2 regions of the Alteromonas sp. ABM1_013 genome follow, and region 1 is predicted to be linked to the other one. Evidence: predicted binding sites of a transcription regulator. Region 1 holds the regulator's gene; the other holds the start of a gene.

Evidence for each region. The regulator FNR, encoded in region 1, switches genes on or off when oxygen is low (the NO sensors DNR and NnrR bind a similar motif). The targets are predictions, from matches to a motif close to TTGATCTAGATCAA.
Region 2: ACXAGK_RS15785 (PRC-barrel domain-containing protein) is a predicted target of FNR. The motif match lies at 2,262-2,275, and genes of this name have one in related genera.

Annotation. Positions count from the first base shown of each region.
Region 1 covers NZ_JBSWXH010000003.1:803,331-806,743, forward strand. The annotation lists gene ACXAGK_RS11790 (heavy metal translocating P-type ATPase) at 1-450, shown strand, start outside; gene ccoS (cbb3-type cytochrome oxidase assembly protein CcoS) at 452-682, shown strand; gene ACXAGK_RS11800 (sulfite exporter TauE/SafE family protein) at 669-1,328, shown strand; gene fnr (fumarate/nitrate reduction transcriptional regulator Fnr) at 1,374-2,114, shown strand; gene uspE (universal stress protein UspE) at 2,405-3,328, shown strand.
Region 2 covers NZ_JBSWXH010000005.1:234,339-237,751, reverse strand. The annotation lists gene ACXAGK_RS15800 (LysR family transcriptional regulator) at 1-404, opposite strand, end outside; gene ACXAGK_RS15795 (rhodanese-like domain-containing protein) at 460-810, opposite strand; gene ACXAGK_RS15790 (ArsR/SmtB family transcription factor) at 1,000-1,311, shown strand; gene ACXAGK_RS15785 (PRC-barrel domain-containing protein) at 1,387-2,139, opposite strand; gene ACXAGK_RS15780 (MaoP family protein) at 2,342-2,698, opposite strand; gene ACXAGK_RS15775 (hypothetical protein) at 3,098-3,265, shown strand; gene ACXAGK_RS15770 (LysR family transcriptional regulator) at 3,392-3,413, shown strand, end outside.

The DNA of each region.
Region 1 (3,413 bases):
GATACACAGCAAAACGTTGATTCCCTCACCAAACCTTTACCAATTTCTACCGCTAAAGGGGGCCTTACCCCAGAGCATAAATATGAAGCGGTTCAAGCTATGCAGCAATCTGGCTCAAAGGTTATGATGATGGGCGATGGTATTAATGACGCCCCTGTTCTTGCAAGTGCTGATGTAGCGATAGCGGTAGGTAATGCTACAGATGTTGCGAAAACTGCAGCCGACGTGATTTTGCTTGGCGATCAGCTGCTTTCTGTGCCAGAACTCATTCGAACTGCGCATCAAGTGAAGCAAAAAATAAGACAAAATATTGGTTGGTCGGTAGGTTACAACGTTTTGATCTTACCTTTCGCCGTATCTGGCCTACTTTCGCCGTGGATGGCGGTTGTTGGCATGTCATTAAGCAGTATCATAGTAGTGACAAACTCTACGCGACTTCTGGGCAAATAGTATGAGCATTATTTACGTTTTAATTCCAATCGCCATCATTATAGTAGCCGTCGCTATCGTAATATTCTTTTGGGCGGTTAAAACTAATCAGTTTGAAGATTTAGACCGTCAAGGTTACAGCATACTGTTTGACGATGATCTTCCGCCCGAAGAAAAAAAGCTCGCTGAACAACGCAAGCAACTTCAGAATACTAAAGTAGAGAAAAACCAAGGGCAGCATGGAGGGGATTAATTACTTCTCAGCTTTTCTTATCGGCTTAGCGGGCGGTGTTCACTGCGTGGGCATGTGCGGCGGTATAGTGGCAGCGCTAAGAATGGTGTCACCAAAAGGTGCTTCAGCAGTGCCTTACGCCCTAGCCTATAACATGGGGCGCATAGCTAGCTACACCATTGCTGGCGCACTGACCGGCGCACTTGGCAAAATTGCAGCAGACTATATTCCTCTGGCCAATTATGCCCTGTCTTTACTCAGCGGTATTATGTTGCTGTTGTTGGCCTGTTATTTAGGCAAATGGTGGACAGGGTTAACGGTGTTAGAAAACGCAGGCAAAGGTTTATTTTCTAAACTGCAGCCGTTATCTAAGCGTTTTTTACCTTTCAAAACCCCTTTTAGTGCTATTCCTTATGGGTTTATTTGGGGCTGGTTGCCTTGTGGATTAGTGTATTCAACACTTACTTGGTCTTTAGCGGCGGGGAATGCATTGCAGGGCGCTGCCATCATGTTTTTCTTCGGTTTAGGTACTTTGCCAACGCTACTCGCAGCAAGTGCAGGCAGTCAGTATATTGTTAGCAGTTTTCAAAACAATAACGTTAGACAAATAATTGCCGTAATAATGGCCATTTATGCGGCTTATCTTATTCATGGCGCAATCGTTTAAAAATGGGTGTATCATTATTGGGTAATCTTCAAAAGAGCATGTATTATGAGCAAAGGAAGCCAATTTTCTATTCACTGTCAAAACTGTAGCTTCAGTCACTTGTGTTTACCGGTGGCGCTGAACAAAACAGAAATCGAGTCTCTTGACGATATAATTGAGCGCAAAAAGCCGCTTCACAAAGGTGATACGCTCATTCAAACTGGCGATAAATTTCGTTCGCTTTTCGCCGTTAGAACTGGCTCTTTCAAATCATTTGTAACCAACCAAGAAGGTGAAGAGCAAATCACCGGCTTCCACTTCCCTGGTGATATTATTGGTTTCGATGCCCTGCGGGAGAATAAACATCAAAGCTACACTTCTGCGCTAGAAACCGCCATGGTGTGTGAGTTGCCTTATGACACACTAGATGAGATGTCTGTGCAATTTCCCAAGCTTCGCCATCAGATCATGAGCTTTATGAGCGCAGAAATTAAACAAGATCACGACATGATCATGCTTTTAAACAAGCGTACGGCGGAAGAGCGTTTATTGTATTTCATCTCACACTTATCTCAGCGCTTTGAAGAGCGTGGCTTCTCGCACAGAGAATTTCACCTAACTATGACCCGAAACGAAATCGGCAACTACTTAGGCTTAACGATAGAAACCATTAGTCGCCTATTAAGCCGTTTTCAGAAAGAAAACATTATCAAAGTAGACGGTAAATTGATCTCTATTTTGGATTTTGATCGGTTAAATACCAAGTTGGAGGCGTTAAATGGCCCTAGCGTAGTCTGTAACGGTTAATTTATTCTTCTGTTATCTTTAGCGCGCTACATGCGCGCTTTTTAGTTTTAATCTTTAAAATTTCACTGTATTCCCTCACTGAGTAACACGATATCCATCCATTGGGCGTTAAAGCTCCCGTAACATTCGAATTGGCCCTTTTTTTATCAACGAATTATTTACGCCTTGATCCAAAACAACTCACGTTTTTCCAAATGTCGTTTATAGTTAATGTAAATGGTTTATATAAACTGTTTTGAAACAATATCGATGTCGACAGCCATACAAAGCTTTGTAGTTGAGGAGACGTTATGATTGAGTGTAAACGAATTCTTGCCGTGGTGGACGCGGAACGCGACAACCAGCCTGCCCTAAGCCGTGCCTATGAACTTGCGTCAAAAACCGGCGCCACGGTTACCGCTATGATGGTGGTATATGATTTGTCTTACGATATGACAACCATGCTTAGCCCCGACGAACGTGAATCAATGCGCGATGCCGTTACAAAAGAGCACGCCAAATGGTTATCTGCCCAGCTAAAAGAACAAGGCTTTTCAGAGACCGATATTGTGGTTGAGTGGAACAACCGTGCTTATGAGTCGATTATTTATTACGCCCTTAATAACCAAATCGACTTGGTGGTAAAAGCCACTAAAAAACATGACGACCTTGCCTCAGTAATCTTTACCCCTACAGACTGGCATCTAATGCGCAAGTGCCCACGCCCTGTACTGCTCGTTAAAGAACACGACTGGCCAGAAGGCGGTGAAATTATAGCTGCAGTAAACGTAGGCAGTGAAGATGATGAGCATGCTGCACTAAACGACAAGCTTACGATAATCGCTAACGATTATGCCTCTTTGCTAAAAGGTAACGTTAATTTAGTGAATAGCTACCCTACAACTCCACTTAACATTGCCATTGAAGTGCCAGAGTTTGACCCTGATACGTATCACGATGCGGTAAAAAATCATCATATGAAAGAAATGCGTAGTCACGCGCTGAAATATGGTATTCCAGAAAATAAATGTGTGGTGAAAGAAGGCTTGCCTGAAAAAGTTATCCCGCAAGTGGCTAAAACACTCGATGCCGAGTTAGTTGTAATAGGCACCGTGGGACGGGTTGGTATTTCGGCGGCGCTTATTGGCAATACTGCCGAGCACGTTATTGATGAACTAAATTGTGACGTACTTGCGATTAAGCCAGATGGGTTTGAATCACCGATAACCGTGTAGTTAACGACTTAATTTCGTTTAAATACCAAGTCACTTGGTGGCGACAAATGGCGAATCGGCGATGGGCGTTTTTCATGAAAAAAAA
Region 2 (3,413 bases), on a different contig from region 1:
GCTCCGCTAAGGACGGTTTCCTCTATTTCTATGCGTAAGAGAGGAAACTCTGCAGAGACTTTGGCAAGCACGTTATACAATAACTCAGAAGGGAAAATAATATCCACAGCTATACGTAGTGTTGTTTCTGTTCCTACTTTTAAGCTACTTGCTACCGCTTCAAGCTTGTGAGCTTCGTTAAGCAAAAACGAAGCGCGGCGATACATGAGCTCACCCTGCGGAGAAAGCTGTACTTTACGGCCAATATTTTCAAATAGTGTTACACCAATGGCATTCTCAAGTTTTTGAACAGCGTGATGAACACTAGATTGACTTTTATGTACTTCTGCAGCTGCTTGATTGAAACCACCAGCATCAACAACGGCTTTAAACATACGCCATTGTTCGAGTGTAGATTTAAGCATACGACGCCCTTAACCCGCTTTATGGGCTACTTATAGCATAGACTGATTATACAAGTCACTTTTCAAGAGCGAGGTTAATAGATGATACAGGACACGTTACTACTGATACGTTCTCGTATCCCATAAGCATTAATTGCTCAGCGGCTAATTTGGCACGAACGCCAGATGCACAATGAATGTAAAGCGGTGTAGAGGCATCTTTGAATTTCTCCAGTGCTTTCATCTCGAGCACGCCTCGTGGAATGTTGTGGGCAGAGGGGACTGGCTGGCTCGCTGCTTCATTGCTTTCCCTGACATCGATGAGAGCGCCATTATTGTGCACTAGCTCTTCTGAAGCTTTTTCTGCAGTGACGCATCGAATATCGAAACTGATGTTCTCAATCCGAGTTTTAATATCTATTAGCATAATACTTTCAATTGATAACAACTTTATGTAATTAAGATAAGGTTAATCTAATGTAAGGATCGAATCTCAATAAAACAATATGAATTACCGGAATTCGTCGCATATAATGGCAAGTCGGCAAAATGTCTTATACTTTAGTATAATTAATAGCTAAATTATTGCCAGAAATGTTAAAGAAAGGAAGTGCTTATGTCTGAAGATATGGTAATAGGTTCAGAGGATATAATGGAACATGCGGTGGAAGCTGAGATCTTCCTTAAGCAATTTGCGAATAAAACACGTCTTATGGTGCTTTGTTCATTGTTGAAAGAGGAAAAGTCGGTAACCGAGCTTTTAGAAGTAGTCAATGTTTCACAGCCCGTGATTTCTCAACACCTTGCGCTATTGCGAGAGTCGAAAATGGTAGCTACGAGAAGGGAAGGGCAAACAATTTACTATCGACTAGCGGATGAACGTGTCAAACGACTTATTGCGCTTATGGACGAATTCTTCTGCAAGTAACTTTTTCGTATCCATTATTACAACGACAATGTCCGTGCCAACACGGACATTATATCGTTTAACATTTATTCAAATTCAAATCTTAGACGATTTATCCAGTTGCTTTCTCAAAAGGGCAATGTAGTCCTCTTCTGCAATCCTATCACTATCAACCTCTGGTCTATTGACCAATTCGTCATGACTCAGGTTGACCGCAACACAGTGTGCCGCCCAATCGATATTTTCAATGTCTCTCGGTAATAGCGCAAGATGTTTACCGCCTGGAAGCCAGTTATTGGTATCAACCACTAGCATCACAATTTTCCAACTTCGCGTGTCGATTATAAAATTGCTTATGTGTCCAACGTTGTCGGTAGTCGTAGCAACCTCATAACCTCCCACTTCGCCAACAGCCCTCAAATGATTACTCGTTTTTTCAGGGTGAAGTGTTTCGGATTCTTCTGCTTGCTGTAATTCAACGAGCTCATTGGGATGTGCAAATTCTCCCCATGCCCCTGGCCCAATCCAGTAGTAGCCGTAACCAAAGTACTTGAAGAGGTTTTCTTCATACTCTCTAGAAACGGGCTTATGTTCATCAATTGACGGACTATTCTTTAACTTTTTAACAGTCATATTTACGTGAACAGTGTCATCACTGCTATCTAGCTCTGTCACAGCGATAGGAGAAATAACAACTTTTCTGCTAAGAGGAAGCCACGTATTTGTATCTGCAACCAAATAACGTACGGTAAACGTTTCATCGTCAAAGAGAATATCGCGAACACCGCCTACCTTGTCATCAACGGCGTGAATAGAAAAGTGAGTAAGCTGTTTTGAACTAATGATCATCGTTGCGCCTCCTTTGCTAGGGCTCTTTGTATAGAGTGACAGTTACCATTAGTTAATGTCACTCTTTAATACTCTAAGTGTAGACAGTCCTTAACCTTTCTTCATTTTCTTCTTGCATAGCCTTGATTGAGATCATTTATCATCTAAAACAAAAAAAGCTCGCCTGAGCGAGCTTTATAATGTGAACTGGTATGATTTTAACTTAGGCTACATCAAATTCTTCTTCAGAGTAATCATCATCGTATTCTGATTGATTGCTAGCGCTGCTGTGGAGGGTATAAAAGTGTTTTTTCCCTCTTGCCAGCCTGACATATTTTGCCCACGCTTTTTCAAGGTTATTCACTGCTTCAACTTTGCCATTGATGAATGCAACGAAATGTTGCTCATCTTCACTTTCTGGCGAAAGTTCACCGCTTTCAAGGCCTAATAAGGTCTTGCCATAGTTAGTTAAAAGATCTGCTTCAGTGATACTGAAGTCACCTGATTTACGAAAGCCATAGGGAAACTTTTGACGGTCAATATATGGTTTTGGAGATAGTCGAATAGCTAAACTTTTCATGTTGTACCCAACGTATTGTTTTGTTCAGCGCACTTTTAAAATAAATAAAAATGAAGATAAAACAAAAGATTTTTCTCTTATCAATAAAAAATTTTTTAACGGGTTAAAAAGTAACGGAGACTCAGAGGAATATTCTTGCAAATGGGCCTTTTTAGAAACTGTTCGCAAAAGATTTGTATTCTTTAAATGCATGAAAAATAAGAGTATATCCGAATTTTTTTAAAGGGTTGCTGTTGTGGGCGTATTGTCACAAAAATGACATATGGATTAGCAAAACACGCATGTGAGAAAGCAGCAAAGATATCATCAAAAATTCTTGTCGCTACGATGATTAAAATTCGTTTTCTATTTTTCGGCTTAGGATGATAATTAAAAAGTGTTAACAACCCAGAGAAGTCAATGAGTAAAGACTATCGTTACCAGCGTGATGAATGGGACTCGGTAGAAGAGGAAGATCTTCACGCAAAGAAAACAAATTCTAAACGTCATAGCTCTGTAAAAGTAAAACAGAAGCGTGACTTGCAACGTCGTGAAAAGCAACGACGTTTGCATCAAGAAGAGTATTAATTAAGCGAGTTGATGAATTTTTAATTAAGCGCACCGGTTATAGTGGTGCGCTTCTGTGCATTTGTATTTACTTACCGTATTATCTATGTCAGTTTAGAGTCATATCAATTCGGTTGTAAATTAAGCATGGATATACGCTTTCTCACCA